DNA from 3 places in the Sulfobacillus thermosulfidooxidans genome. Region 2 is predicted to be linked to each of the others. Evidence: riboswitches for the same ligand, from Rfam matches in the RefSeq annotation. Region 2 holds a riboswitch; each other region holds the start of a gene.
What was found. Region 2 has a riboswitch for cyclic di-AMP ahead of AOA63_RS16250 (LysM peptidoglycan-binding domain-containing protein). Riboswitches for the same ligand answer to the same signal wherever they lie in the genome.
Positions count from the first base shown of each region.

Region 1: it holds a riboswitch for cyclic di-AMP, as region 2 does, so the genes downstream of both, AOA63_RS05010 (glycosyltransferase) here and AOA63_RS16250 (LysM peptidoglycan-binding domain-containing protein) in region 2, are expected to answer to the same signal.
Region 3: it holds a riboswitch for cyclic di-AMP, as region 2 does, so the genes downstream of both, AOA63_RS13310 (ABC transporter permease) here and AOA63_RS16250 (LysM peptidoglycan-binding domain-containing protein) in region 2, are expected to answer to the same signal.

Region 1 covers NZ_LGRO01000001.1:950,187-960,361, reverse strand. The annotation lists gene AOA63_RS05070 (ribonuclease HII) at 1-381, opposite strand, end outside; gene AOA63_RS05065 (YlqF/YawG family GTPase) at 382-1,146, opposite strand; gene lepB (signal peptidase I) at 1,186-1,704, opposite strand; gene rplS (50S ribosomal protein L19) at 1,774-2,115, opposite strand; gene trmD (tRNA (guanosine(37)-N1)-methyltransferase TrmD) at 2,181-2,864, opposite strand; gene rimM (ribosome maturation factor RimM) at 2,861-3,391, opposite strand; gene rpsP (30S ribosomal protein S16) at 3,384-3,671, opposite strand; gene ffh (signal recognition particle protein) at 3,715-5,064, opposite strand; gene ylxM (YlxM family DNA-binding protein) at 5,057-5,413, opposite strand; partial or broken gene tnpA (IS200/IS605 family transposase) at 5,591-5,842, opposite strand; gene AOA63_RS05015 (HAD family hydrolase) at 6,223-6,945, opposite strand; gene AOA63_RS05010 (glycosyltransferase) at 6,914-8,140, opposite strand; cyclic di-AMP (ydaO/yuaA leader) riboswitch at 8,218-8,344, opposite strand; gene ftsY (signal recognition particle-docking protein FtsY) at 8,379-9,293, opposite strand; gene smc (chromosome segregation protein SMC) at 9,304-10,175, opposite strand, start outside.
Region 2 covers NZ_LGRO01000002.1:146,959-157,133, forward strand. The annotation lists gene AOA63_RS16230 (D-alanyl-D-alanine carboxypeptidase family protein) at 1-90, opposite strand, end outside; gene AOA63_RS16235 (DUF3147 family protein) at 205-552, opposite strand; gene AOA63_RS16240 (DUF3147 family protein) at 635-979, opposite strand; gene AOA63_RS16245 (LysR family transcriptional regulator) at 1,067-1,978, shown strand; cyclic di-AMP (ydaO/yuaA leader) riboswitch at 2,123-2,275, shown strand; gene AOA63_RS16250 (LysM peptidoglycan-binding domain-containing protein) at 2,287-3,444, shown strand; gene AOA63_RS16255 (pyridoxamine 5'-phosphate oxidase family protein) at 3,753-4,307, shown strand; gene AOA63_RS16260 (NUDIX domain-containing protein) at 4,393-4,992, opposite strand; gene AOA63_RS16265 (hypothetical protein) at 5,098-5,349, opposite strand; gene AOA63_RS16270 (GNAT family N-acetyltransferase) at 5,668-8,019, opposite strand; gene AOA63_RS16275 (acetoin utilization protein AcuC) at 8,110-9,285, shown strand; gene AOA63_RS19440 (hypothetical protein) at 9,405-9,584, shown strand; gene ilvD (dihydroxy-acid dehydratase) at 9,653-10,175, opposite strand, start outside.
Region 3 covers NZ_LGRO01000001.1:2,733,556-2,743,730, reverse strand. The annotation lists gene AOA63_RS13330 (NAD(+)/NADH kinase) at 13-984, opposite strand; gene AOA63_RS13325 (MarR family winged helix-turn-helix transcriptional regulator) at 997-1,437, opposite strand; gene AOA63_RS13320 (ABC transporter ATP-binding protein) at 1,643-2,422, opposite strand; gene AOA63_RS13315 (ABC transporter substrate-binding protein) at 2,498-3,562, opposite strand; gene AOA63_RS13310 (ABC transporter permease) at 3,761-4,615, opposite strand; cyclic di-AMP (ydaO/yuaA leader) riboswitch at 4,706-4,829, opposite strand; gene AOA63_RS13305 (histidine phosphatase family protein) at 5,040-5,681, shown strand; gene AOA63_RS13300 (hypothetical protein) at 5,722-6,018, opposite strand; gene AOA63_RS13295 (ABC transporter substrate-binding protein) at 6,218-7,183, shown strand; gene AOA63_RS19405 (hypothetical protein) at 7,334-7,642, opposite strand; gene AOA63_RS19400 (hypothetical protein) at 7,666-7,953, opposite strand; gene AOA63_RS20230 (flagellin) at 8,280-8,525, shown strand; gene AOA63_RS13290 (SDR family oxidoreductase) at 8,588-9,430, opposite strand; gene AOA63_RS13285 (NifB/NifX family molybdenum-iron cluster-binding protein) at 9,487-9,825, opposite strand; gene AOA63_RS13280 (MBL fold metallo-hydrolase) at 9,841-10,175, opposite strand, start outside.

The DNA of each region.
Region 1 (10,175 bases), on a different contig from region 2:
ACGCATAGCATCCGTCAGCACAACCCGTGGTCTTATAGTAAGGTGTCCAAGAGCACGGGCCATGGCCATTCGGCTAGCTTCCAGAATGTTAATACGCTCAATCGTTCTCGGGCCGACCGCCCCAACTCCAATGGCAATAGCGTTACGACAAATTTCCTTATATAATTGTTGTCGCTGTAAAACGCTAAGCTTTTTGGAATCGTCGATTCCCACAATCTCTTTATGAGGATCCAAGATTACAGCAGCAGCCACAACAGGACCCGCTAAGGGGCCACGGCCCACCTCATCCACCCCCGCTACGATCCATCCCTTGTGCCAGAATTGTTTTTCCCACTGAATCTTCGCTAACCATATGGCTTCCTGATTCCGTCTTGTTGTCATCTAGCCTTCTCCTGGTTCTTCCAGCGTTACCCGCCCAAATTTCCCATTTTGGAACGCCAGCACGATGGCATCCGCCGTGCGTTGTTCATCAAGCACACCGCCCGTTTTCAAGTAGCCCCGAGACCTTCCCCAATCCCGCCAATTTTCTGGTAAGGATATACGGGAAGTCACTATCTCCCAAATTTTGTCAACAAGAAGTATCCGTTCCTCAGCCGTACTAGGGACAATTCCTAGAACTTTCAATCGCCAATCTTCAGAGTGTCGCGGGGTCACCACCCCCGGTAAATCGAGCCACTCCCAGCCTCCCGGCAAACGAATCCACTGCGGTCCTCGGGTGACACCGGGTTTCGCTCCCGTCATCACACGGTGCCCACCAACCATTTTATTTAACAACGTAGATTTTCCCACATTGGGAACGCCGACCACAGCCAGGCGATAAGGAGGCGCTAGAACACGACGAATGGCTTTCTCCACTTCGATCTTAGCCCGCGGATTTTGCGCTGATATCGCCAGCGTTGTCACACCTTGGGATTGAAACCATGATAACCAACGCTGCGTGGCATCCGGATCGGCAAGTTCAGCCTTATTCATGACCATTATCAACTGAGCCCGGCCAATCCATTGCTGAAGGGGCTGATGGCGGCTAATGTTGGGAGCACGTGCATCAATAACTTCAATAAACGCCGATAAATAGGGCGCTAACTCACGAATGGTCCGCTGCGTGGCAACCATATGACCGGGATACCACGATTGCCGCTTTCCCATAGTTATCCTCTCGTATCTTTCATCGTTGTCCCTGCACTGTTAATGTAAGAGATGAAAATCAGATAAAGGCCACCATACCACAAAAGCCTCACCTTTTACATTTTTCATCGGTAATAGACCAAAATATCGACTGTCAAAACTTTTGGGACGGTTATCCCCTTCTACCCATAAATACCCAGGAGGCACCTTAGTAGGAGGAACGTTCATTGAACCACGGTACTTCAAAAACGGTTCATGATATCTTTTGCCATTGATATATACCACATTATTTTCTACGCTAATCGTATCACCCGGTACTCCGATGACGCGTTTAATCCAATCCTGGCTTTTAATGACCGGTGAGCGAAACACGATAATTTGACCCGTTTTCGGCGGCTCAAAGTCATAGATCAATTTATTAACCAGAACCCGTTCCCCTGTGTGCAAGGTCGGTAACATCGAAATACCTTCCACTTGATACGATTCAAAAACGAAGGTACGAATGAGAAATGCCAACACTACTGCTAAAATAACCGTTTCAATAAATTCTAAATATCCTCTGCGCCGTTGATTTGTCATTTGGGCAGCCTCCTCAAACCATAAAGATAGCGAAGACACCTCGGGAACCGGGTGTCTTCGCCAGGCAAATTAACGTCGCTCCTTGATGCGGGCTGCCTTCCCACGAAGTTTCCTTAAGTAATAAAGCTTCGCTCTGCGGACCTTTCCCCGTCGCACCACTTGAATCGATTCCAATCGCGGCGAGTGCAATAGGAAGATTCGTTCGACGCCAACACCGTAACTAACACGACGCACGGTAAATGTTTTCGACAAACCGGTTCCCTTGATAGCAATAACTACCCCTTCAAAATTTTGCACACGTTCCCGGTTACCTTCACGAATTTTCACTGCGACGCGCACAGTATCACCAGGACGAAATGTCGGGATATCTTTCCGAATCTGGTCTTCCTCTAATAATCGAATAAAATCCACAATTTTCCCCCCTTTACGGGCCACATGAAATTATAGCATCCACATAAATGCGCTGCAAATTAGCGTTATTGCAGCAAATCCGGCCGGCGAAGTCGCGTTCGGAGTTGGGATTGCTCCTTTTGCCATTGCGCAATGCGAGCATGATCGCCGGATAATAACACTGATGGTACTTCGATGCCTCGATAAATGCGAGGGCGAGTATATTGGGGACCTTCTAGTCCGCCACTTTCTCCAAAAGATTCATGGACGGTGCCCTCATCTGCCCCCAAAACCCCAGGCAATAACCGGGTTACTGCATCGACCATCACCATTGCAGGGATTTCTCCACCCGTCAAAATCACATCACCAATTGAGACCTCTTGCGCATTTAACAATGATATCGCACGGTCATCAATCCCTTCGTAGTGGCCAGCTACGATAATTATGTGGTCTAAGTGACTAAAACTCTCGGCCATGGATTGGTCAAATTTTTCCCCTTGCGCCGAAGTCATAACCACATGAGCAGGAGCCGCATGATGCGCTTGCGCCCATTCTACAGCTGGCACGACAACATCGGCACGCAACAGCATGCCAATCCCCCCGCCGAAAGGATAGTCATCTGTGGTTTTATGCGGACCAATCCCGAACCAGCGCAAAGGAATCGTCCGAATATCGACCAAGCCCTTTGATTGCGCACGTTTCATCATGCTCGTGGTTAACGGCCCGGAAAACATTTCAGGAAACAATGTCACAATCTGGATGACCATCATGTGACGTCATCCAATCCTTCGGGGACACGGACATCCATAATACCCGCCTCTAAATCGACATGGAGAACAACCGATTTGAGTGCTGGCAGTAATAAGGGTGGCTTATTGGGGCGCATAACCTCAAAGACATCTTGGTTAGCTCCTGTACGTATCACCTTGTTTAGGGTTCCGATGATTTCTTGACTGGAACTGTCCCGGATGCTCAATCCTTGCAATTGGAACCAGTAATATTCCCCTTGCCCCAAGGGTGGCAAGGAATCAATCGGAACATACAAAGTGGCGCCCCTCAAATGTTCTGCTTGTTCTCGCGTCGTAATATTCTCCAGCTGAAGAATGACCATAGGCGGATGTGCTTGCGCATGCCGGATCACTTGGGGACCGGAAAGTGACTGCACCCATATAGTCTTCCTTTTCAAAAGCCGGTGAGGATAGTCTGTTGTCGGATAAACCCGAAATGCACCATGAACCCCATGCGGCGAGGTAATTTCGCCCACCGCCACAAAGTCAGACCAATCCTCTTTAGACATTTTGTTCGGTCTTCTTGGCTTGTTTGAGCTCATGAACCTTCTTTAACACACCGGTCTGGCGCAGCAAAGACCTGGCAGTGTCTGTCGGCTGCGCACCATTTTGAATCCATCGAATCGCTTTTTCCTCGTCGATTTTCACCACGGCAGGATTTTTGGTTGGGTCATAATAGCCAATTTCCTCAAGAAATTTGCCATCTCGCGGTGAGCGTGCATCCGCCACCACTACACGATAAAACGGTCGTTTTTTTGCTCCCATTCGACGCAATCGAATTTTTACCACATTGTTCCCTCCTCTCACACATCACCATATAAACATTTTTCTCTTACCGAAGATCAGGAAAATCTTTAAAAGGAAGCTTCGGAAATTTTCTTTTATGCCCGCTACCTTTCATCTGTTTCATGACCTTCCGCATTTCATAAAACTGCTTGACAAGGCGGTTGACTTCCTGGACAGAGGTCCCACTGCCTTTCGCAATACGCAAACGCCGGCTGCCATCAATAATGTCGGGTTTCCGCCGTTCGAGTACCGTCATCGAATTAATGATGGCTTCGACTCGATCAAGTCCCTTATCGTCCACTTGATCCTTCAGTTTGTTAAGATTTAAGGGGCCCATTCCCGGAAGAAGCTCCATCACTTTGGACAAAGGCCCTAACTTCTTGACTTGCTTCAGCATGGCTTGGAAATCTTCAAAATTAAAATCCTTCGTGCCTATGCGTTTGGCATGGGTCTCAATTTCGTCTTTGTCGAGGGATTGTTCGGCCTTCTCAATCAAGGTCAAAACATCACCCATGCCCAAAATTCGCGAAGCCATTCGATCGGGTTGAAAAGGTTCTAACGCGTCAACTTTTTCGCCGGTGGCAATCAGCTTAATTGGCAATTCCGTGACGGCACGGATGGACAACGCCGCTCCGCCACGCGCATCCCCATCCAATTTGGTCAAGATGACACCTGTGACCGGGAGCGTTTCCTTGAAAGCCTTGGCCACCCGGACCGCATCTTGACCTGTCATCGCGTCGACAACAAGTAATGTTTCGTGAGCAGGCACCTCTTTTTGCATCTGTACCAACTCATCCATAAGCGCGTTATCAATGTGCAAACGGCCAGCGGTATCGACTAAAATGACATCTTTAGCCATTTGCCGGCTTCGCTGCCAGCCTTCTCGGACCAATTGAACAGGGGACAATCCATCTTCGTAGATGACCGGAACGCCGATTTGCTGACCCAAAGCTTGAAGTTGGTCCACAGCAGCTGGGCGGTAGATATCCGTTGCAACCATGAGGGGTTGACGCCCTTGCTGCTTTAACATTTTGGCCAATTTAGCTGTAGATGTTGTTTTTCCTGAGCCTTGAAGACCTACAAGGTAAATGACAGTCGGAGGATTTGAGGCCATTTTAATGCGTTCGACGTGGTTGCCCATTAGCTCCGTAAGCTGATCCCGGACAATGCGCACAACTCCCTGAGCAGGCGTCAAGCTTTCGAGAATATCTTGGCCGATAGCTTCTTGCTCCACACGACTTAAGAAATCCTTGACGACCTTAAAGTTGACATCGGCCTCAAGGAGTGCCATGCGAACATCACGGAGACCTTCTCGCACATCGTCTTCGGTCAACCGGCCCTTATTGCGCATACGCTTAAAGGTGTTTTGCAACTTTTCGGTCAGGTTGTCAAACATCTAATAGCCCCTCCTCTCCTGCCAGTTCCTCAATAATCTTCTCTGCTTCAACTTGCCACGGTCCCTTGGGTGCACTGTGAATGAGTTTCCAAAGGGATTTCAGTTGTTGTTGGCGCCGCGTCATATGATCTATAAGCGACAACTGCCTTTCCCACTGTTCTAATGTTTTCGCGCTCCGATCGAGTAAATCGTGGATCGCCGCTCGGCTAACATTTTTGGCTTCTGCGATTTCCATGAGCGACCAGTCTTCCAAATAATACAAGCGCCAAACATCTCTTTGGTGGTCAGTCAGCATTTGGCCATAGATATCATATAAGATATTGGCACGTTCACGGTTCAGACGTTCCACAGTCCCACCCCGGTCTGCTGTTAAGCAAAAATGCTTAACAGACAAAACCCATCATACTGAACGAATAGCGGAATGTCAATGTCAAAATTCCAAACCCACTGCGGTGTGGTCAAACTCACGTATTTCGTCTATCCGTCTATTCGTTTATTTATCAGATGCGCCGTAAAACTCCGCCGTTCAGGGCGGAGATATCAGGCGCTGACCCCGCAGGGGTCCATCCGGCGTTTCCTGTTGCTCGATGTATTGCTTGATGATCGACAGTGGGGCTTCGCCAGCCGACCCGGCAAAATAACTTGGGGACCAGAGGCTGCCACCCCACAGCGCTCGCTCAATGCTTGTATAGGGCTTCTTACGGATCAGTCGGGAGGAAACGCCCTTGAGGCTATTCACCCGTCGAGAAATGGCGACCTTCAGCGGGTAGGTGATCAACTCTTAAGCCCCCAAATGCTTCTAGACATCCCTGACGTCATGCGATACAATCCCCGATGATGCTGGCGGGACAAGGTGGCGAATCAGGAGGGTCACTCCGATGGTCTCACGCCCCGCGACGCAGCCATGGTGGTTCCCCCAGAATCTCCGTCCTTTAGGGCGCGGAGGTTCAAGGAAGCTAATTGGACAAAAAACCATCATGCTGCCACACAATCAGGCGTTCTTAGCATTAAAAAGACGCTCGCCGCGTTCCTGTGTTGGAGCATGATGACAAATGCCCACATGGATTATTTAAAAAGGCATATTATTGTAAGTTTTGACCATGCATAAAGGGGCTTGGCTTTGGGCTTCTTCGGACGAGTCTATGCAAGCCTCAGTCGTTATTGACTTTGTGGTTCTAACCACTGCTGCAGTCCATCTAAAACACCTAATGCGCCCGGATAGCGCGAACGCACGATCCATTCAGGCAGGCAATTTCTTACCGAAGCATCCCCATTGGCCACCAAAACACCGGGATAGTGGTTAGCCAACATATCGCCGTCATTTTCTGCATCCCCCGCGACAAAACAATTTTGCGCTTTGACACCAATGCGGCGCAAAATATACTGCAAGGCACGGCTTTTCAGTGCAGTACAGGGCAAGATATCAAGTCGGCTTTCATTGGGATACCATAACATCCGCACTGTTAAATGATGCTGGGTTAAATACGATTTCACAATCGGCAATAAACTCGGATCTTGAAGTTCAAAAGCGACACGCCAATGGGAACTGCGTCCCCGATAAATGACCCCGGACACTTCGCTTAGTGCCGTGCGAAGGCGCCGCGGCGACCAATTACGACGTTGTTCAAATGCCCAATATTCATCGACTTCGAAGTGGGGACCCCAATAAATGTCGGCTCCCACATCGGTTGCGATCGCAAGCGGTGTGGGAAACCCATAGCGTGTAATAATTGAGCAGGCATTGTTCAGCGTACGACCGGTAAGATAAATAACTCCAAGCTCGGGATGAGCCAAAAGATAATCCCGAACTGCCTGTTCTCCCCCATGGCCGATTAAGGTTCCATCGATATCAGTAGCCAACACCCGCTTGATGGCGGCCACTGGACGCCACCTCCTCATACACTACATGTAGCCGTTGTGCCATGTGGTTAACGGTGTGGTGTCGTTGAATAATTTCTTGCCCGTTAGTTCCCATTTGTCTGGCACGATTAGGAGTTTGCCACAACTCTAACGCGTTTTGCCATAATTGGTCAATACGCGAACGCTCAACGAGAATGCCCGTGAATCCGGGCTCAATCCAGTCTTCCACACCCGGCACGTTGGTTCCGACAACGGCACAACCTGACGCCATAGCTTCAATTACAGCCATACCCAGAGTCGCTCCTTGATTCGGTGCAATTAACACCGTGGATGAACCCATATAGGTGGCAATGGCGTGATGAGGCATGGGACCGAGAAACCTCACATGCCCGTTAAGTTTTTCGGCTAAAGAGCGCAAAGTCGGGTTCGTTGGCTGTCCGTCTACAACCTCACCGGGACTTCCCCCAATAACCAAGAGTGTTAAATCCAAAGGCAACGAAGTACGCGTCATCACCTCAAGTACTTCTTGAATTCCCCGTCCTTTATTCAAACGGCCGACATATAAAATCGGAGGCTTATTTAAGCCCAATCCTCGTAATAACGGTCCAGCATCCCGCACAAAGAAATTAGTGATATCGACAGCGGGTGGTACAACATAAATAGGCACTTTCGGCGCCATTTGATGAATCATTTCACTTTCTTTCAAATAGGGCACCACAACGCCCTGGGCTTGTTCAATGAGTTGGCGCTCGGTTTGTAATCGGATGGAGGACATTTCATCCCCAGGTCGCATAATCCATTGACCCATTTTATATGGCGAATGAATCCAGGGTATACCCAATTCATGGGCCAGGCGCACAGCCACCATTCCCGAAATCCAGAAATGACTATGGATAATATGGTATTCGCGATGTTGTTCGCGAATCCACGTTAACGCTTGCTGAATAATCGCGTCCTGATTGCGATGCCAATCCTCATCTGACGACAAGCGCCCTTCCCAGCCGGTCAGTCGAATGACTTGTCCCAAATGGCCAAAGGAGTAGCGTTCGGGTAAGTGGTCTTGTTGACGTAATGTAATAATATCGACGGCATAACCTAGATGCTGAAGATTTCGGCCCATTTGCCGAACAATAACTTGTTGACCTCCCGTTTCACCGCCGTCCAAGGGATTTAACGGATCGGCGCGTAAGGAGATTTGTAGAACACGTTTCATCATCGTGCATAACCTCCATCGAACCGGGCAAAACAAAGCCCCGGATATTTCCCGGGGGAAGGAGTCAAATGAATTATTAGACCTTGAGCCCCCTACGCCTGCGAAGTTAGCTGACGGGTTCGGGCTGCGAGCATGCCCGTTGCATAGCAATTCACCCCAAAAGGAACGGGTCCTCCGCTTCTTAATCGAATTCGGCGTTATCAAGGTATATTTTGAGTATACGTGGGCAGGAGAAAAGGCGTCAATCGCCTAAAATGGCACGGACATAACTTTCCGCGTCAAACGGCATCAGATCTTCCACTTTTTCTCCGACACCGATAAAACGAATGGGAACACCCAGTTCCCGTTTTATCGACAGCGCAATGCCCCCTTTAGCTGTCCCATCGAGTTTCGTGAGGACAATTCCCGTTACATGAACCGCCTCCAAAAACACTTGAGCCTGAGCTAAACCATTTTGACCGGTCGTCGCATCAATAACCAACCAGACTTGATGGGGCGCATCGGGCCGTTCGCGCCGAATCACCCGAACCACTTTTTGCAATTCCTGCATAAGATTCGATTTATTGTGCAATCGTCCCGCCGTATCAATAATTGCTAAGTCACGAGAACGGGCAATGGCCGCTTGAACGGTATCATAAGCTACAGCAGCAGAATCGGCCCCCGCCCCTTGGCTAATTACGTCAACACCGGCTCGTTGACCCCATTCCTGCAGCTGTTCAACTGCGGCAGCCCGAAATGTATCGGCCGCCCCCAATATAACCTGGTACCCTTGGCGTTTCATCATGTACGCAAATTTTCCCGCCGTGGTTGTTTTCCCCGTGCCATTGACACCAACCATTAACCATATACTAGGTCTTTGCGGATCAAGAAGGGTAGGATCAGATGCTTTTTCAAATAGGTTCACCATAATGCGCCGGAGCAATTCCATGACGTCATCTGCACGCTGGGGATGCGCAATCCGGACTTCTTCTCGCAATTGGGTCAAGAGGTAGTCCACCGTATCATATCCAAGATCAGCTTCAAATAGGATTTCTTCGAGCTGATCCCATAAGGACTCATCCCATTGGCGTCCTTGAAACAGTGTCCGCAGACGTCCACCTAAACTGTCTCGAGTACGAGTCATTCCTTCTTTTAAACGATTCCAAAAACCAGCCATTGCCATTCACCTATCCTTCCTCTGCTAATGGAGTGTGTTCAATGCGGACGGAAACTAATCGACTGCGACCTTGACCGTCCCCAGCCACACCCCACAGTGCATCCGCTATAGTCATCGTTGATTTATGATGCGTCACAATCACATATTGGGTCCGTCCGTGATGCGCGCGAATGTATTGCGCGACTCTTTGAGCATTAGCTTCATCTAATGCTGCCTCGACTTCATCCAGAACGACAAACGGAGAAGGACGAACACTTAATAAGGCAAACAGCCAGGCAATGCCTCCGAGTGCCTTTTCTCCTCCAGAAAGCAAGGTCATGGTGCTCGGCTTTTTTCCTGGTGGTCGGATCCATAATTCAATGCCCCTTTCATCACCTTGGATCCACCGAAATCCGCCTTCTCCTCCCAACAATGATAAACAGGCTTGCTTAAATGCCTCCTCTACTTGAGAAGCCGTTTCGGCCAGGCGTGCATCCACCTCATGATCAATTTGCCGCAAGGTTTCCCGCAATTCATTTTTGGCGAGTTCGACATCATGTCGTTCGGATTCGAGATACGCTAGACGGTCTTCTAACTGTGTAAAAAGGGCATACACCCCGGGCCGTATGGGACCTAGCTGATCTAAAGCGCTTTGCCATTCGTCGAGTAAGGTTTTAGCTCGAGGAATTTCCTCATCCGGTAACGGCTCGCCATCCGGTGGCTCATAGCCATCCCATCGGGTTGTGGTTTTAAGCAACTGTTGTTCAATATACGTGATCCGCCCGGACATCTTCCGGTCCTCACTGTCAAGCGATCGAATGCGGCCTCCCAACTGTTGAACAGCGTCTCCCATTTGCACCAATGTCCTTTGATACTCCTGAATGCGTTGTGATTCGACATCAA
Region 2 (10,175 bases):
GGTGGCGGCCCCCACGGGTCGACCAATTTGTATCCCTAATGCCCCAACCACGACAACACCAATCCCCGCCAAATATGTCCATTTTGCCACAGCGATCCCTCTTTCCTAAAAATCGACAAATCATGAAACAGAATTCCACAAATAAAAAACGCCCAGGATGCGCCCTGGGTTACCACTTTTATGATGTGTTGTACCAAAATCCTGTTAGACTGTGGGAATCTGTCTTTTCGTGGTCAGCACAATGGCCGCGCCCACAAATACGGCATACACGACAAGTCCCATGACGATAACAACAGGCCATGGTAAGTGACCGTAAGTGGCTAAAACTGTTCCCGCTACAGCAAAAAACGTGGCGATCATGCCCCAAATGGCCGTAGTAGTGTAAGCTCGCACTCCTTGATGACCTGAAGATAAATAAATAAAAACCAAAGAGGTGAGAAATACTGCTGGAAATCCGGATAAAATTCCGGAAAGAAACGGAGCGGCCCGGGTTACAAGACTGACCGAAACAACAATCAATCCCCCAACAACAAAACGAATGATTGACACCATAATGATGCCTCCTTCAGTGATATAAACAGGGACAACCTCTAAGCATGCGTGTAAGGGTAAATTCTTGAGAAACGCTAGAAACTTAAAGTGATTGCATCACCGCAACCGTTAAACCGGCGATGGTTCCCCAAAACAATAGCAGCGATCCAAAAGCCCAATGAAAACGCTGATGCTTGAAAACATATGGAGCAACTAAGGTGACAGCCATTCCGGCAATCAACGACACGCCCCCGCCCATCGCCATTTGGCGGAGAATACGATCTAAATGCGGTCCGTTATGGGCCAGAGCTCCCACAATCAAAGCCGATGTAAACACGGCCGGAAATCCCGCCAAAAATCCTCCAGCTTTACCACCTACTTTTTTCGTAAGCCACGTTGCAAATGAAACCGCGAAACCACCCATTAAGAACTTCAATAGAAGATCCATGACCTCATTCACCTCATAATTAAGACTACAATGAATTCTCCACGTCGTCTAAGATGGTTTTGTTATAATTGTGCATAGGAAAAATCTATGTCTAGGAAAACGAGGCAATTGCCGATGGAACTTAAACAACTCGAGTATTTTGTAGCTGTCGCGGATCATAAAAGCATCACGAAGGGTGCGGCCAGTCTATATGTGTCCCAACCCACCATTAGTCAACAAATCAAGTTATTGGAAGAAGAATTGGGCCACCCTTTATTTATCCGCCATGCTCAAGGCGTCGAACTCACCGATGATGGGGCCACGCTGCTTCGCTATGCTCTTCGCGTGTTACAAAATGTTGATGACGCCAAAGCCGAAATTCAAGGAGCCTCTTCCGCTCATGGAACCATTGCAATGGGCGTGTTACCCACTCTCACCCGTTCCATTCTTCCCACTGTAATTCGTCAATATCAACGAATGCATAAAGACATCCAATTTGCAGTAACAGAAGGCAGCTCTCAACGCCTGTTAAAATCCATTACAGCGGGTGATCTTCATCTCGCTTTAGTCGATTTACCTTTAAGCGATCCTCTCTTGGCTGTTGAAACCCTGTGGACAGAAGAGCTGATTCTTATTACGCCCCACGCGATGCCTTTGCCGCCAGGCCCCTTGTCATTAGAACAGGTCCGTCACCTGCCTTTCATTACAATGGAACCGGGTTATGGACTTCGTGATGCGTTGTTTCGCATGGCCCAAGCCCGTGGTTTTAATCCCCACATCGTTCATGAACTCACGAGCATTGGCGCCATTATTGGTTTTGTGGAACACGGTTTTGGGATTAGTGTGGTACCTGAACGTACAGTGGAATTAGAAATTCAATCCCGCCGCATTGGCTTTGTGCGCCTAGCAGAAAGCAATACGCGAGACATTGGTATGATTTGGCGCGCGCATAGACGCCTACCTGATCCCGTGCAAACGTTTTTGGCATTTCTTCGCAGCTATGGATGGCAATCTAAGTAACATTTTGAGAGGTTTTGGGAATTTATCTCCTAAATCTGAGAAAAAACGTGATAAATGGTCATTGCACGTGTCAAATGGTTCTATTGGGTAATAATTGGTCTCTACATATAATGACAAATTAATCGTTATTTCGTATAGTGTGTCCGACTCCACGCGCCGAATCGTAATTTTTGTAATTACGTACGGGGGATTACTAGGATTTTATCCTAGGGTGAATCGTTTGCCATAACGGGCAAATGTAGGGCTCCTTCAGCCCGAACCAGTGAACTAACCTCGAAGGCAATATCCGAAGGAAGGGAGCCTATTTCTTGAATCTTTTACGGTCAAAAAAAGTCGCTGCGAGCATTGCAGTAGGCTTATTGTCTGTGCCTGCGGCCATTAGTATGTTAACTGTGTCGGCATCATCTACTGTGACACTCGCATCTGCCAACACCAGTGCCGCCCCGAAATTTTTATCCGCGCGTTATTACACCGTGCAACCTGGGGACACATTAAGTGGTATTGCATATCGGTTCCATACTTCCGTTGCGACATTAGTCGCCTTAAATCACATTAGTAATCCTAATGCGATTTATGTCGGACAAGTCCTGCGCATTAGCAATGCAGCGTCCAGCACAGCCTTAGGTTCGGGAACAACTAGTGCTTCTCTCACTTTTGATACCGCCCATTCGACGACCTATACTGTGCAGCCCGGTGACACCTTAGGCGGTATTGCGGCTCGGTTCGGAGTTACCGTCGCAGAACTCGTGGCATGGAATCATATAGCGAACCCGAACCTCATCGCTGTCGGACAAGTTCTCGTGATTGGTACAACATCTGGTTCGACAAGTTCTAGCGCTAGTCCCGCATCTTCTCCTGCCAGTTCTTCCTCTACAACATATACGGTTCAGGCCGGCGATACCTTGGGATTAATTGCCCAAAAATTCGGAATTTCATGGCAGACTTTGGCTTCCTATAATCACTTGGCGAACCCAAATGTGTTATATGTTGGCGAAGTCCTCCAAATCCCCGGTAATGGACAAGCCTCATCGAGCGCCACGGTTCAATTGCCTGCTCAAAATGCGTCGGTCAGTTTTGGACAGGCTATTGTTAACACCGCGGAACATCTTTTAGGTATTCCATATGTCTGGGGAGGAACGACGCCCGCCACGGGATTTGATTGTTCGGGATTGGTCTATTATGTTTTCCGGCAAAACGGTGTGCCCATGCCGCGCACGAGCTGGGCTCAGTACTCTTATGTGACCAAAATCGCCAAATCGCAGTTGCAACCCGGAGATCTCGTGTTCTTTAGCACAGATGGTCCCGGTGCATCCCATGTTGGCATTTATATTGGAGCCGATCCGGCCTTAGGCTATTCTCAGGCCTTTATCGAAGCTCCAGAACCAGGCCAAACGGTGCGCATATCAAACCTCAATAGTCCCTATTATCTGGATCACTATTATGGCGCAGGCACTGTAAACCCGTAACCCTAATACAAAACTCAGACGAAGACTTCGGTCTTCGTCTCTTTTTTTTCTAAATAAGTATTCTCGCGATATTCCTTTCCTCACTGAGAAACAACGTTATCACGTCATGACATAAGTCATATCATTAAGTTAAAATTAGTAATGTTAGTTTATGTCTGGGCGCCTTTTAGGATAAATCTTTGCCTTGTCCCAAAAGCCAAAAACAGTGGCCAATTTATTTACAAAGGACCCTATCCACACTAGGGAGCATACTGATAAACTGTTTTTGAGCCGGCAGCATAATCAGTCAGAGAGCGAAGGAGAACAATATGGGAAAAATTTTTGATAAACTCCTACCGGAGCATGAAGCCTTCATTTCCCGGCAACCGATTTTCTTTGTGGCCACAGCTCCTCTCACTGCACAAGGCCATGTCAATCTCTCCCCCAAAGGCTATGATGTGTTCCGGATTTTTTCTCCCACACAAGTGGGATATCTTGACCTCACGGGAAGCGGCAATGAAACCGCCGCCCATATTTTAGAAAACGGACGCATTACCTTCATGTTTATGGCGATTGAAGGTCCCCCTCAAATCCTCCGGCTGTATGGAAGAGGATATTCCGTCCGTCCCACTGATTTAAAGTGGGAGGAACTTTCTACATCCTTTCCCACTCACTATCCCGGAATCCGTCAAATTATTATGGCAACCATCCACCAGGTGAGTACATCTTGCGGTTATGGCGTGCCCTATTTATCTTATCAAGGTGACCGGGATACCCTCTCACGGTGGGCCCAGGCCAAAGGACCAGACGGCATTATCCACTATCAGCAAACTAAAAATCGGCACAGTTTAGACGGGATTCCCACGAATATTTGCCAGGAATAAGGAAACGATTGGCGCTCGATTGATCACAAAGTCAAGCTTCCGAGGAGCAAAACAATCGCGATGATATAAACGGAGAAACTAGGATTTAATCGACATAGCCAATAATGCCGCGCAACGCCTTGAGAACCCGTTCATAATGCCCGGGGTGAAAGGCATCTGCAGGCGGCAATTGATCCATCGTAAACCAGTCTGCCAGAAGAATTTCTTCAGGTTGGGGTTTAATCGTCCCACCAATTTTGTGGCCGCGAATGACGATATGATATAAATGATGCGATAGAACCCGGCGGTCCATCCAATTGTCAAAAACTCCAACCACATTATCAGGCTTCATATGAATGCCGGTTTCTTCTTCAACTTCCCGAATCACGGCGGAACTAGGACGTTCGCCAACCTCAACCGCACCTCCGGGCAATGCCCACTTTTCTGTATCTTTGCGCTGGATTAACAAAATCGCATCGCCCTGAATGACCGCCCCATCCACACCAACTTTGGGAGTGACCGGCGTGATATCACTTAATAACGGAGCATCGTCCGGTAATCCTCCCAATATGCGGGCTAATTTATGAATTCGGGCATAACGTGCTTGATCATAAACATTGTCGGCATAATGTTGTCCGTCCAACGCCAACGCTTCAAGAATTTGGCCAATTCGAGCGGGTGTGAGTCTCTGATCTTCACTTTTCACGACATATCCCCCCAGGATCAACGAGAAATGGCCATTCTCAATCCATCTTCCCCTTAACGGGCTCACCTTATTTTAGCAATTTCTCGAATGGGGTGAAAAATACACCTATCCGCGCACCCGCGCATCGTGCAATACGCGTTCCACCATGCGCTTTAACACTTTAATGTTATCGGGAACCGTCACAATATATGTACCTGTCTCGTCATATCCGATGTATTCCATCGATTGCGCATCATATTGCAAGGCATGGGCCACAAAGTATTCAACGTATGTTTTCGGACATTGATGTCGAGCCTTTAACCGCATAAATAGCGCAGCCGACATTTTCCCGATAATGTCCACAGCGATAATAGGCACACCCTCGCAAGTTTGGACTCCTAATTTCCAGTAGACATAACCCTGGTCGAGCCATACGGGTTCTTTGGCAGTTGCCTTAAGCGTGAAGATACACCCCCTTCGGTCCGCTAATAAATCGATTCAAGATTCGACATTCACAAATGATTTTCCTGCCCACCGGAACATTGACAAAAAACTTCTTCTTGCTTCCAATATATTCGCATTAATCCGGAGCGATATCATTTGCGTATTGCCGATATTCTCCATTATTTTTTATGGTACCACGTGAAGCGATTATGAGGACATTAATCTGATCAACTTTTTAGGGATTATTGGGCTTTACAGCGCACGCGGTTCAAGACAGATATTCGTATCTTCTATCGCATACTCATATTGCGTGAATAAAACCTTTGGAACTGTCAATTCCATGATTTCCGGTACATCGTCGATCAAACGGGAGACGCGAAGAAAAAAATCGGTTAATCTCTCTACTATATCTGTTAACGCCGTGAGACTCTCTTCTTCGAGAATTCCGTGAGCTAATGCCATGGCATCACGATCAGTCAAAGGAATCAAGCGGCTATGAGCCATTGGAGAGGTGGTGGTTCGCACCGTTAAAACCGGGCCAAATAGCGAATCAATATGACAGTAAAGAGACATTTGCAAGGCCAAAGTTTTTCGGTCAAAAGAGGAAGAGGAAGACGCCAGACCCGCTAATGCCAAGAGTTCGAGAGCTTTTTGTGGCCCAATCCAAACCGCGGTATCTGTCTGCCACGCACGCGCCAACGCCCGGGCTTGCGTCATATGAACTCGGTCTAAATCAGGCAAATGACCCAAAGGTTGTCTGCGGTATGCGGCATAATGGCTCACTTGAACAAGTGCTCGTACTGCCAGTTCCGGAAACGGGTACACCGGAATCCGGAAGGAGTTTCCACGAATATAGTCAATGGGACCTGGGCCGGTCATCAAAAAGTTAGCCACAATCGGTTTGATGAGACCTACGTCCGTGACGGCGTCACGAATAGCTGCTGAAACTCCGGCTGCCTCAGAAATTCCAACCGGAATAAAGAGGACAATAATCGCATCTACAGTCGAATCCTTCAACGCAGCATGGACTTCGTCATAATACCTTGGGGCCAAAGCCGTAAATCCTAAGTCAATAGGGGGATGAGCCAATCGCATGCCGCCGGCCTTTAAAGCATCCACGGTAATGACAGCGGCACCGGAAGCATTAGCAATAACTTGCACGCGTTTTCCCGTCGGCAAAGGCATTGAGCTCAATAACGCGGCGACATCAAATAATTCTTGCAATGTATCGGCACGGATAATCCCGGTTTGTTGAAATAGCGCTTTAACAATATTGTCATCGCCAAAATGTTGGGACGCCATCTCAGGAGAAAATACCGCATCAGAACTGCGCGCGCTTTTTACCACTAAAATTGGCTTATGTTGCGTGATCCGGCGTGCAATGCGGGAAAATTTTCTCGGGTTACCAAAGGATTCCAAATAGAGCAAGATCATTTCTGTCGCTGGATCATCTTCCCAATATTGCAGGAGATCGTTAGAAGACACATCCGCTTTATTGCCTGTACTGACAAAAGAGGAAACACCCACACCCATGCGGGTCGCATAGTCAAGAATGGCAATCCCCAAGGCTCCCGATTGACTCGCGATAGCCACCATTCCTTGGGGAGGCAAAGTCGGTGAAAAACTGGCGTTCATACGGACTAAATCGCTCGTGTTAATAATTCCCAGTGAATTAGGACCCACCAGACGAATTCCTTCGTGTCTCAACATTTGTGTAATAGATTGTTCCAATTGGGCACCCGCTTCATCTTGATCGGAAAATCCTGCTGATGTAATGAGCACCGCACGCACACGCGCTTCAATGCAATCCGTCACCACGTGGCTGACCAAGTCCCTGGGAACCACAATCACAGCTAAATCTACAGGATCTGGAATGTCTTTAACCGAAGGATAAGCTTTAACACCTAAAATGGCCCTGGCACTAGGGTTCACCGGATAGACTACGCCGGTGAATGACGCGTTTAAAACATGTTGCAATAGTAAATGACCAAGCCGGTGTGAATCGCGTGATGCCCCAATAATCGCGACGACAGATGGTTCAAAAAATGCGCGTAATGAGGCAGCCGTGGCGAGCTTTTCCCTGGCACCGGCTAATGCATGGATGCGTTCTGTCTGCTGCAACGGCAGAACCAGGTGAATGACGCCAGAATCCTGTTGTTCATGAATTTCATAGCCACTATCTTGGAAAACGCGCAACATGGCTTGATTTTCGCTGAGAACATAGGCCTCAAACTGGAGGACGCCCCGTCTCCATGCTAGTTCAGCCAAATGTTCCAGTAACAACGTGCCAAGTCCCCGTCCTTGAATGCGCTCATCAACAAAAAAAGCCACTTCAGCGGTCGTATCCGACACCATAATATAATGACCAATGCCTAAAATTTGTTTTTGACTCACACAGACTAATGCCTTACCCCGTCCCCCAGCCGATATCATGCGGTCAATTTCGGCATCGTCCACTTCTTTCACCATGTGAAAAAATCGGTGATAGAGAGCATCCGGGGACGCATTGCGAAATAATTCGCGTAACATTTCCCGATCGGCATCTGTAGGACGTGCTTCCCTAAGATCAGCAACCCTCCCGTCTCGCAAAATTATCCGCGCCATGGTTAATCCCTGCCCTCCGTCAGTGCCTCTTCTTCATTATGAACTTCCGCCAAGAATACTTATAATGAAATAAAAAGAGTGGATGCGAAAATGACGCAATTAGCAAAGTTTGTTTATTCACCCTCATATACTCAATATGATTTCGGCCCGTCTCATCCCTTTAACCCGATGCGGCTTGTTGCAACCAAAAGCTTAATTGACACCATGGGCTTATTAACCCCTTATGACACGATCATACCGGATTCTGCAACCTTTGACGAACTCTTTTTGATTCATCGCCCCGACTATATTGACATGGTACAGCGTTTTCAAACACGTGAAGACACACTAAATCCCAATCTTCTGCACTTAGCTCAAGAGTATGGGTTGGGAACAGAAGACGATCCTGTCTTTCCACAAATGCACCTAGCGGGCTCCCTAGCCGTCGGCGGAACTCTCACAGCCGCTCGCCTTGTGGCCAGTGGTCAGGTGCTTCATGCTCTTAATATTGCGGGGGGTTTACATCACGCCAAAAGAGCCTCGGCCTCGGGCTTTTGCATTTATAATGATGTCGCTGTTGCGATCAAATGGCTTCGACAACACACTTCGTGGAAAATTGCCTATATTGACACCGATGCACATCACGGTGATGGTGTACAACAAGCATTTTATGACGACCCTAATGTCCTTACCATTTCGATGCATGAGACAGGACAATATCTATTCCCAGGTAGTGGCAGTGTGGAAGAACTGGGAATCGGTGCTGGCTACGGCTTTTCCCTCAATCTTCCCTTGCGCCCCTATAGCGACGATGAATCCAGCCTCGAAAGTCTGTTGTCGGTTGTTCCTCAAGCCTTAGCCGTTTTTCAACCGGATCTCATTGTGAGTCAACATGGCTGCGACGGACATTTTTGGGATCCGTTAACCGATTTATTGGCCTCTACCTATTTTTATGCCCAAGTTCCGTTGCTCGTGGATTCCTGGGCACACCAATTTAGCCAAGGGCGCTGGATTGCCGTAGGCGGTGGCGGGTATGAACTGTTACGGGTTGTGCCCCGGGCATGGACGTTATTATGGGCGCAAATGATTCACCAGCCTTTAGCCGATTCCGCCATGATTCCGTCTTCGTGGCTGGAACAGTGGCAATCTTCTTCTCCGCAACCCTTACCTCGTAACTTCTTGGACCCCATGGAAGTTCGGCCGACCACGCCAGGATCCTTCGCGATAGCCCAACAAAACCGCCAAACCATTTACCATCTCAAACAACTTGTTTCTTGGTTGCAATAACCTTGGATCAACAATATTAAAAAAATTTAACAGATTCTTATGTTAAGTCCATATCATCCAAAACAAACCGTGCTATAATGTAATTGACAAATATGTGAATGATTTCACAAGGAGGAATAATGATGACTCACTCCAACGAAGAATTGTGCCCGGTTTGCCACCAATATCCCGTACGATATCAAACGCTAAAAATTACTGGAGATGTTTACGCAATTTGTGACAATTACCCCGAATGTTCTTATGTTAGCCGGCTTGAAACCCCGGCACAAGATTGGGCAACCATGCGGCCTTCTGCCTAAATCTCAAAATCTTGACTTCATGGCAAAACACCCCACCATCACGGCGGGGTGTTTTGCGGTGCAGGGATTTAATCCGTAACCGCCCCTTGGCTGCTGCTCGACACTAGTTTACGGTATTTGGCCAGAACGCCATGCGTATATTTCGGAGTGGGCGGTTGCCACTTTTGACGACGGCGTTCAATTTCTTCCTCGGGCACATTAAGTTGTAAAAGACGTTTGTCCGCATCAATGGTAATAGAATCCCCTTCTTGGACTAAAGCGATCGTCCCCCCAACATAGGCTTCAGGGGCTACGTGTCCCACCACTAAACCATATGTGCCTCCAGAAAACCGTCCATCCGTAATCAGCCCCACGCTATCTCCTAGGCCCGCGCCAATTAAGGCTGATGTGGGAGACAACATTTCCCGCATTCCGGGTCCTCCCTTGGGCCCTTCATAACGAATGACAATCACGTCACCGGGATGAATCTGATTAGACAAGATCGCTTCCATGCAGGATTCTTCTGAATCAAACACGCGAGCCGGACCGGTAATATGGTGTTGCTTAATTCCCGAAATCTTGGCTACCGCCCCTTCTTCCGCCAAATTCCCC
Region 3 (10,175 bases), on a different contig from region 2:
GTTCCATAGACTTTAATCAACTTTTCTCAGGATTTTGCTAGGATCTAACACAAAAGGTCCGTCGCGAATAACACGCAGCATCACCGGTTCCCCAGGTCGTAACACCACGCTTCGCTCGCCGTCCAAAGCTAACGACCCACCCTCTTTTCGTCTCCACGTCACCGCTTGTCCTAAAGCTAACGGTTCAACCTGTTGAACATAAAACGGCGTCATCAGACCTGGTGCCATCACGGCTAAAGTAGCTTGTCCAGGAGGTCCTCCTTGCAAAATCACTTGAAGAGCGACATCATCATCGGGAAAAACAGGATAAAGAAAGCCTCCTACATTTGATAACCCCGGCCGAACTGGATCCGCCACTGTCAAGAGCAGACGCTCCACATCATCGGCATGCCAGACCGCCAAAGCACCGGTGTAAGCCTGACGCACAAGGGCTACATCAATTAATGCCAGTTCTTCGTGGCCATTTTCCAGCTGCACATGGATCAATTTGGCTTGAAAACCTACTTCCAATGGATCATCGCCGCGTGCGAGATATAATGCGCACGCATAACCCGCTGCGGTTTGATCTCCCGTCCAGCAAGCGACGTTATTGGTTCCGCCGGCAATCGGCAAAATGGGAATCCCGAGATGAGCCTGGGCAACATTGCGCTGGGTACCATCTCCGCCCACACTCACGATGACCCGCGCTCCTGCCTGCTCAAGGCGCTGGGCCCAATCAATTGTTGAGGCCCCATTACTCGGTTCTTTTTCGCCGGCAATGAGTTTTACAGGCAAGACGTCATTCAATTCATGCAAAGCATAACGCCCAAATCCTTCATAATCATCTATCATCATCACTTCTGTGCCGGGAATCCCAGACATCCCGGAAAAGAGTCGCCGGACCACTAACATTTTTTCGGGAGCCGACTGCAAAGACGCAGCCGCTACTAAGCGTCTGATGTCACGTCCAGCCATCGGATTAATAATTAGGCCAATTGTGGGCATTCACCATTCACCTTATTGTTTTTCGGACGATGCCGGGGGAATCAGCTTATTGAGTAAGGCAATCAATTGATCTTGCTCATCCCTACTCAATTTGTCATCGGCCTCTTGGGCTAAGAATTTGACATGTTCCGCGCGTTCTAACGACAACAAGCGGATACCTTCATCGGACAACCGCAACCACACTAATCGCCGATCCTGGGGATCACGTTCTTTACACAACAATCCTTTTTGCACTAACGCATCAACCGCCCGGGTGGCTGTCGGTGCAGACACCTGCAAGTGTTTAGCCATATCCATAAGCGTCAGGGTCCGCCGATCCCGAATCAAATATAAAATATGATATTGCGTTGGTGTAATGTGCCATGGCGCACGATCACGCGCAAACTGACGTGCCATCATGCGCAAAACACGAAATGCGGCATCAAACAATGCTTCTGCCTTTTCCTGGTTCACCGTCTTCTCCTCTCCACGGGATATGACAAGCATACCATCAAAGATTGCCCATCGGGTAGAGTCAGTTTCACCAGGGGACTATTTTCGCACAGCAAAATCCTTTTATGCTGAATAATGAACGTGTCATCAGGCGAAAAGGACCTTGGGATGTCACAATTAGCAACTCCCTGGTCCCTTATATGCCTAAATCATGTACGACAAGCCGTTAATGTCGGGGTCTTGATGTTTGTCCTGGTTTAAGAATGTTTAATACGGATTTCTTGTAATGCAAGAAATCCGAAGACAGGGTAACATCCCACTCGCGAGGTCTTCCTAAATTAATCGCAATATCCGCTGCAATTTTGCCGGGCCGTGGCGTCATCACCACCACCCGGTCGGCTAAGACAATCGCTTCCTCTACATCGTGTGTAATGAAGAGAACGGTGGGTTTAACCCTCTGCCATAGAGAAAGCAAAAAGCGTTGCATGTCTGCTCGGGTTTGGGCGTCTAAGGCGCCAAAAGGTTCATCCATCAATAGAATTTGCGGTTCAGTAATCAATGCGCGGGCAATCGCTGCCCGTTGTTGCATGCCTCCAGAAAGTTGATAGGGAAAATGCTGTTCAAATCCAGACAATCCCACAGTGTCAATAATGGACTGAACTTTTGGGACATGATGAGATTTTTTCCCTTCGCGAATCGTGAGTCCCAAAGCTATATTGTCGTAAACGTTCATCCACGGCAACAAAGAAGGTTGCTGAAACACGACTCCCCGTTCCGGTCCCGGTTTATCCACGACCCTCCCTTCCAGTAAAATCTTTCCCTGGCTCGGTTGTTCAAACCCTGCCATCATGTTGAGAATTGTGGTTTTCCCACATCCCGACGGTCCAACAATACAGACAAATTCTCCGGGATGTAATGATAGGTTCACATGATCGACGGCTAAAACGGGCTGGCCGCCTTTTATAGTCGGTGGATAGAATTTCGTCACATTGTGAAGTTCAATCACCCGCAAATGCTCCTTTTTGATTACATCTGATAAATCACACCGGGAACATAGGTCATATAGACCGGATTTCCTGTGTTAGGTCCCACTTTTCCGCGAATGATCGTAGACCGTTTGGCAAAAAGAGGGATCAACATATTGGCTCATATTTGCTGGAACAGCACTGATTTGCCCCGTCTGTTTCAACCACTGGGCTGCTGACGTTAAGGATTTTGTGACCAAAGAGTCAGCAACCGTGCTGGAAGTTCCCAATCTTCGCAGGGTTAATTCCTGGGACAAGGTCGTAAAGTGCAAACCTTGCGCTTGCGCTTTGGCATCAGCGGCTGAAATTCCATTTAATTTGCCAATATCTTGGAATGACTGGTTAGGATGGGCATAGAAAAATTTGACACCAGCTTCTTCCGCTTGGATGAATTGATCCACCAATTGAGGATATTTGCTGGCAAAGTGCGAATTGACAACGGCCAAATTAAAAATTGGTGCTTGGTTGACCTGGTTTTGATCGTAAATGAGGATATGACCATGGTCTTGTTGCATTTCGTTTAAAAAGGGGGCCCATACGTAGGCGGCATCAATTTGATTGGTTTTCCAGGCAGCCACCATGTTGGGCGGAGCCATATTATCGATATGAACAGAAGAGACTGGAATGTGGTGCATTTGAAGAGCGGTATCTAGTTCAAAAGGTGACGTCGAGCCTTGCACCAAAGCTACCGTTTTCCCTTCCAAATCTTTAAGGGATCGAATATGAGACCCATTTTTAACCACTAATCCTTCGGCCGTGGTATACCGCTCCATAGCCCATATCACTTTCAAGGGAACTCCGCGGGCAATCGCAGAGGCTGTCGGGGGATTACCTAAGGTGGTCATAAAATCCAAGGAGCCGGAAGCCAAGGATGTCAGGGCCTCGGGACCCGATGAAAAATATTTCAAGACCACATGCGCATGCATATATTTTTGAAAGAAATTCTGCTCAATGGCCACGGATTCGGGATCTGGCGCATTTTCATAACCGATGGTGACCGTCGGTTCTTGCTTCGCTGCCGTAGCACTGCCGCACCCAGCTAACCCCACCAGGATAGGTAGGATGAAAACTCCCATCATAAGAGACTGCCGAAATTTCTTGGTTTGAAGAAATGCACGCACAAAACATCCTCCTTTGGTATTTTGTCATGGTGTTATGCGCCTCATGACTCACGATGACGGCATAAAATATATGCTCCACTGAGGTTAAGATCGTGACGTTACCCTTTCTTAGGACAAAAAGGTGACACAGCATCCCCGAGCATGACTACTTCCAGTCATACGAGAACGTGCTCTGTTTTAGAGAACAATCGGTAATGTTTATGCTTTCCCTTTCCATGGTGTGACTCGGTGCTCAATGCTGCGGATAATCAGTTCCATCCCGTAACCGAGAAGTCCAATGATCACGATACCGACAAAAACCACTCCGATCTGCAGTTCGTTTCCTGCTGATTCAATCATCCAGCCCAGTCCCTTGGATGCTGCAATCATTTCGGCAGCGACAAGACAGGTCCATGCAATGCCGATACCAACTCGCATGCCCGTAAAAATTTCCGGAAGTGCCGATGGCAAAATGACATAACGGAACAACTGTCTTTTGTTGGCTCCAAGGCATTGGGCTGCCCGAATACGGGTCTCTTGTGCACTTTTTACCCCGCTCATGGCGCTAATGATAATAATGGGAATGGTACAGAAAAAAATCAGGATGACTTTTGAGGTTTCGCCAATGCCAAACCAGACAATCATCACAGGAATATAGGCTAGCGGGGGAATAGGACGAAGGAATTGTAATAACGGGTCAATGGCTAAAAAGACCCAGTCTGATGATGCCATCCAAAATCCAATGGGGATCCCAACCACAACGGCCGCTAAAAACCCTGCCGTAATACGGCCCATGCTATATAACGTGCTCGTTAATAAGGGAACACCGCTATAACCTATTGTGGCAACCGAAATGAAATCATGAAAAACAGATCCGGGTGAGGGGAGGGCTGTGGATGAAACCCAGTGAAGAGCGGAAATTAACCACCATACCACAATGACCAGGACCGCCACTAACCAGGGAACGTAACCTTTATACGGTTTTTTTTGCATCGCCCCCGTCAGGCCTTCTGGCGTTTGACTCACCACGCCATTTTTTTGTTCCTTCTCAGGCGTCACCCATGAATAACCCATAAAGCGTACCTCCTTAAAAACTGAGGTTCTCATCTCCTATCAATCGAAAAATCACCAAATCGATAAAAAAACCGGGACGAGCCCGGGCAACTGTCCAAGCTTTCCATGCCGACGAGGTAAGCTGACGGGCTAGGGCGGAAAGCTGCCCCCTTACGTACGCCCCGAAAATTGGGTCCCCCGTTCGTGTTTGCACACGATTTGGCGATTAATTCAATTGATTCCACTAAGCCCTAGCGTACTATATGTACAAAGGACTGTGTGTGTTCCTTTTCAGCCTATCATGAATTCGGTGCTTGGTGCAATTTTGTGGATGATTGACAAATTTGCGAGAGCGCAATAAATTCTCCCCATGACTTCGGAATTTCAGTAAGATAAAAAGCGCCTAGTCCGTTGTGCTCAACTATTTCTCACAGGAGGTTTTCTGTTGCCCTCATACGCTGATGTATTATTGGTCCGGCATGGTGAAAGTGAAGCCAATGCAGTAGGCCGCTTCGCGTGCCGCACATGGGACCCACCCTTAACTCCCGCCGGTTCTTTAGAGGCCGAGCGACTCGCTCGGCAATTGCTCAATGCTCCCATTCGCTATATTGTCACGAGTCCTTTGTTACGCGCCAGGCAAACCATTCTGCCCTTGGCACGGATCCATCAGATTGATCCCGTCATCTTGGATGACTTGGCAGAAGTTGATTTAGGACAGTGGGATGGTCACCGACTGAAAGATTTAGAAAACGCCAATTCCCCTGCTTTCCAGGCATGGCGGCAAGATCCGGAGAATAATCCCCCTCCCGGCGGAGAAAGTATCATGACCGTGGGTCAGCGTGTGTTGTCCGCGCTCTCGCAGTTCCTTCAAACTTGTGAGCCCAGTACCTTAACCGTAGCAGCAACACACGCTGATTGTATTAAAGGGGCCCTGCTCGTTATTTTGGAAGCCCATGGACCGGCTGCCCGCCATATTTGGGTACCGAATACCGGGCAACTGCTGCTACGGTGGTTTGATAATGGACGCTGGGTCATCATTTTCTCGCCGCTGTGTAATGCCCGGGAAGAAGAGTGCGACTTAGATTAGATTAACCATCATGACTCCACTCTTACGCACTATAAGTCTTTTATAGCACATCGTGATGGTTTAATGGCAGATCCCAAAGCAAGCGGTGCATTAATTCCGCTGTTTTAATCATGTCCTGATCTTTAGGCCGTGCCCAAAAATACAACGAAGGCTGTCCTGCGGTGTGATACACTTCGATCCATTTTTTCGCTGCCAAGCGTTCAAGAATCGGGGTAACAATGTGGGGTTCGAGACGAGCATCCCCACAGATAGTCCCGATTGTCACCGCCCGGCGCCGGTACCATAAGGACCATAATACGCGTTCAGTATAGTCGTTGATGTCTTTAGGATGATCCATCGTCACAACCTCCTTAGATGTGCCTCGTTTGGAAAATGCCCCCACTTGTTCTACAATATTCCCGAAATTTACAAATTGAGTCCTGACCGAGTTTTACCTTGTCAATGAGAGCGCATCATCATACACTCTCATTATGGCAAAGGTCCTGGACGGAAACATTGTGTAATTTCATCAAGAGTATCAGTCTAAAGGAGAAAACATGTTGAACCGTTTTGCAAGAGTCCTAAAGGTATTGGGGCTCGGTCTTAGCCTTGGTCTCTTGGCGGGCTGTGGACAGACTGTAACCCACGTGAAATCGGCCGAAGTCCATAGAATTACGATAACGGATGATACTGGACGTACTGTTATTCTCCCGCATAAAGCCACCCGCATCGTCACGATTGCCCCAAGTAATACTGAAATCGCTTTAGACTTGGGACTCAAAAATGAGATTGTGGGCACCGATACCATGACATTTGAGTACGCGCCGCCTCCATGGGCAAGCGAATTGAAGGGGCTCCACAATATCGGTTCGTCTTTCCCCTCCATCAATATCCAGCAAATCGTGGCGACGAAGCCCAATTTAGTGCTTGCGATTCCCGGCATTAAGGGATTATCCGCTCTACAACACTTTCACATCCCCGTTATCATTTTAAGCCCGCAAAATATAAACGGCGTCTATCATGATATTCAAATTGTTGGAATAGCCACGGGTCGAACGCAACAGGCCAAAACGTTAATTTCCCAGTTAAAAACCGAATTAAATACTCTTCAGCGCCTCGTGCGCAAAAATATCCATCATACTCCCACCGTCTTTTTGGATTTGGGACAATTATATTCCGCGGGACCCAATAGTTATCTCAACAACCTCATTACAATGGCTGGAGGGAAAAATATTGCTGATCAATTTGCTCATACGGCCTATCCTATACTGACGCCGAAGCAAATTGTCAAAGCCAATCCTGATGACATCATTTATGACCCAAGTGATGCGACGGCGCATGTTATTGCCAGTTTACCGGGATTTTCTCATGTCCGTGCCGTCCAAGACAATCATATTCTGGCCATGCCCGAACCTTCCTATATTGATGAACCCTCCCCAGCCATTGCTATGGGACTTGCCGAACTCATCCATCTGCTTCATCCTCATGTGATGTTACCCAATAATCTCCTCAAGGATTTTTAAACTAGTAGATTGTATGAGTCGGTGGCAAAACGGATTGACGATGGTCCCATGATGAAAAGAATGTACTTACGTATACACTGCCCCATTGACCAATTACAAAGACTGGTGGCAACCGAATTTGATGCTAATTCCGCATACCATTACGATGCCCTAATCGCAATAGCTGAATATGTTGTACGTGATTACGGGCCTATCGTTAGTAGACAAGGATAACGTCACGTTGGGAATCAAATTGTTATAGATATTCGTCGCACTGGAAACAGTAGATCCCTGGTAGGACACTAACGCAACCGGAGCAGCTTGCACTTGGTTAAGTTGATATCCACTGGACGTACTGGAAAAAATGCCAACATCCGACAAGACTACGGTCCCGTTAATATTAAGAAATAGCTTGGTCAGTTTGAGTCCCGTAGAGCTTAAGATAGTAATTATCGCCAGACTCGGCGGCCTGAGCATCAACAGGGGCACCACTTTGATTGATATCACTCACTAAATTGGTTCAAGGTAGTACTGGTATTAACGCCAATGGACACGGTAACCCCACCAACGACAAAGGCGACAGTCGCAGTGGAGAGATTAAGGGCGACACTAGAATCGGTAATAGAAATAGCTGTGGAGGCCGTTCCGTCGATTTCCGTTTGAGCTAATTGTAAGACATCGACCGAGTAACTTCCTGCTGGTGCACAGCCTGCATAGCTTGTAGTCCCGTCAATCCTAACGATTGCAATCCCAATAAAAAGGAACCAGCATCTCCTTGTAAAGTCGTCCACGCGGAACTATTATTCTGCAAAGCCGTCAATGCATTAACGAATCTCGAATAGCTAATGTCACGGGTTAACAGATTAATTCCCCCGGAGACAATCCGGCAGGCTTAGCCATTGCCACTTTAATGAGTGGAGAATTAGGTGGAATCAATCTGCCCTCAATAATGCCAACCAAGCCTTGAACTAGTTAGATACAGCCAATGGTGGTATCCAAAATGACGTACAAATTGTGACTCAGATTCAGGAGTTAGCTACCCAAGCCTCAAGCATTCCCGAAACAACACAAGACCAGCAAGACCTCCAAAAAGAAATTCAAAGCCTATGTTAACCCAATTAAACAGCAACGCCAATTCCGTAAATTACAAACTGGTGCACAACAAGATCAATTGAATAACACGATTCAGAATCTGAACACAGAAAACACCAATCTGCAGGCGGCTAAATCAACAATTATGGACGCCAATATGTCGCAGGTCATGAGTAATTTCTCACGAGAACAAATTCTGCAGCAGACGGGACTTCAGGCACTGGCTTCGGCCAACCAGCTACCCGGACTCGTTTTGAAGTTACTCGGCTAGATTCATAAAATAATATCCCGCTCAGATCGTCTCTGGGCGGGATATTTTCGTTTTTTAAAGAACTAGAACAAAGGCTCAAAATCACGCCCTGCGACCAAGCGATAAGAAGAATGCTGTGTCTTTAAGCCCCCATTCAAGGGTCTCTTTGCAGGCAAATGAAATGATTCCGTCGTCACCGGTTCCACTAAATCCACAGCATAGCCAAAAGCCTTGGCAATACGCTTCGTCAATTCATACCGCGTTAAACGCTCCGGTCCTACTATATGTAAAATGCCCTCAAATTCATCTTGTAGCGCTTTCCATGCCATGTTCACTAACCCATCACTGGGAGTCGGCGTATTCCATTGGTCCGTCACTGCTTTAACCGCATGTCCCCTTTTCAGTTCAGATAACACCCGGTAGACAAAATTTCGGGGGTTATCATCCCGGCTATAAATCCAGGCTGGCCGGATTACCAGACTATGGGGCACTTGCGTCAACAAGTACTGTTCCATCTCCGCCTTGTGTTGACCATAAACCATGATGGGATGCACAGGGTCCTTCTCTTGATAAGGTCCATTCATCCCATCAAAAACATAGTCCGTAGAAAAAAAGACAATCCGTGCGCCTTGTTTTGACGCCAATTCTGCCACTATTTGAGGCGCACGGACATTGTGTTCGTAGCTCAACTCAGGATTTTCTTCACAAAAATCCACATTGGCCATTGCCGCAGGAATCCACACAACATCCGGTTTAATAGCCGATAAAAGGGACTCGACAGCCTCGGTATCACTCATATCTAATGCCTTATACCCCGTTTGGGGATGACGATAATAGGTCCCTGTCACGTCTTCCCCAACCTGACCTAATTTTTGATAGAGGTATGTCCCCACTTGACCCGAGGCTCCAATAATCACATGTTTCATTTTGTGATGTGAACTCCTTTATCAATTCCCCGAGACATCCCAGAGAATCGTGACGCTTACAATTCTTGAGCGAGTCTTTCAATGACTTGTCGTGCGTCACCTTCGACGCCTAAATAGGTGTGCAGTCGCATGGAGGCCAACATCCGGGACATACCGGGACCCATATGGCTCGCTGCGACATCACTCACGTGATGATCCATCAGAAATTTCGCAATCCGTGCATGATGCCGGCCTTCACCGTCCTGGTCATGTAATGTATCCCAATGGACATCGAATTCTTCCCAGTTGGTAATTTGATGATCCTCAATCGTCGCTAACGCGACCCGTGGAGCCCGTCCCCACCGGGGCTCTACCTGACCAGCCTCATCAACCGGAATACAGATAATATGTGCCATCTCCCTCACCTCTTTCTATAATTTCCCAGCTTTTTTCTTCTGTATGTACACCAAAATGCCTTGGCTATCCAGCATAATGTCCAAAGCTAATGGATCCACAGTCTTTACCGGATGGCCTAAGCGTTTTAAATCTTGGGCAATAATTTCCGATAACGCCCGGTAGATTAGCTCATAACTAGGATTATCCGGCAATTGTTTAATCAGCTCGTTGATATAGTGCACCCCTTTGCGGGAAAAGTCAAAAGCCTCTCGCGCTGGTTCTGACACTCCAAAATGGGTGTGATAAATCCGGTGGGCTCCGAGCGCTTCCATTCGTTCAAGGGATGCAAGCATCACATCTGGATCAAAAT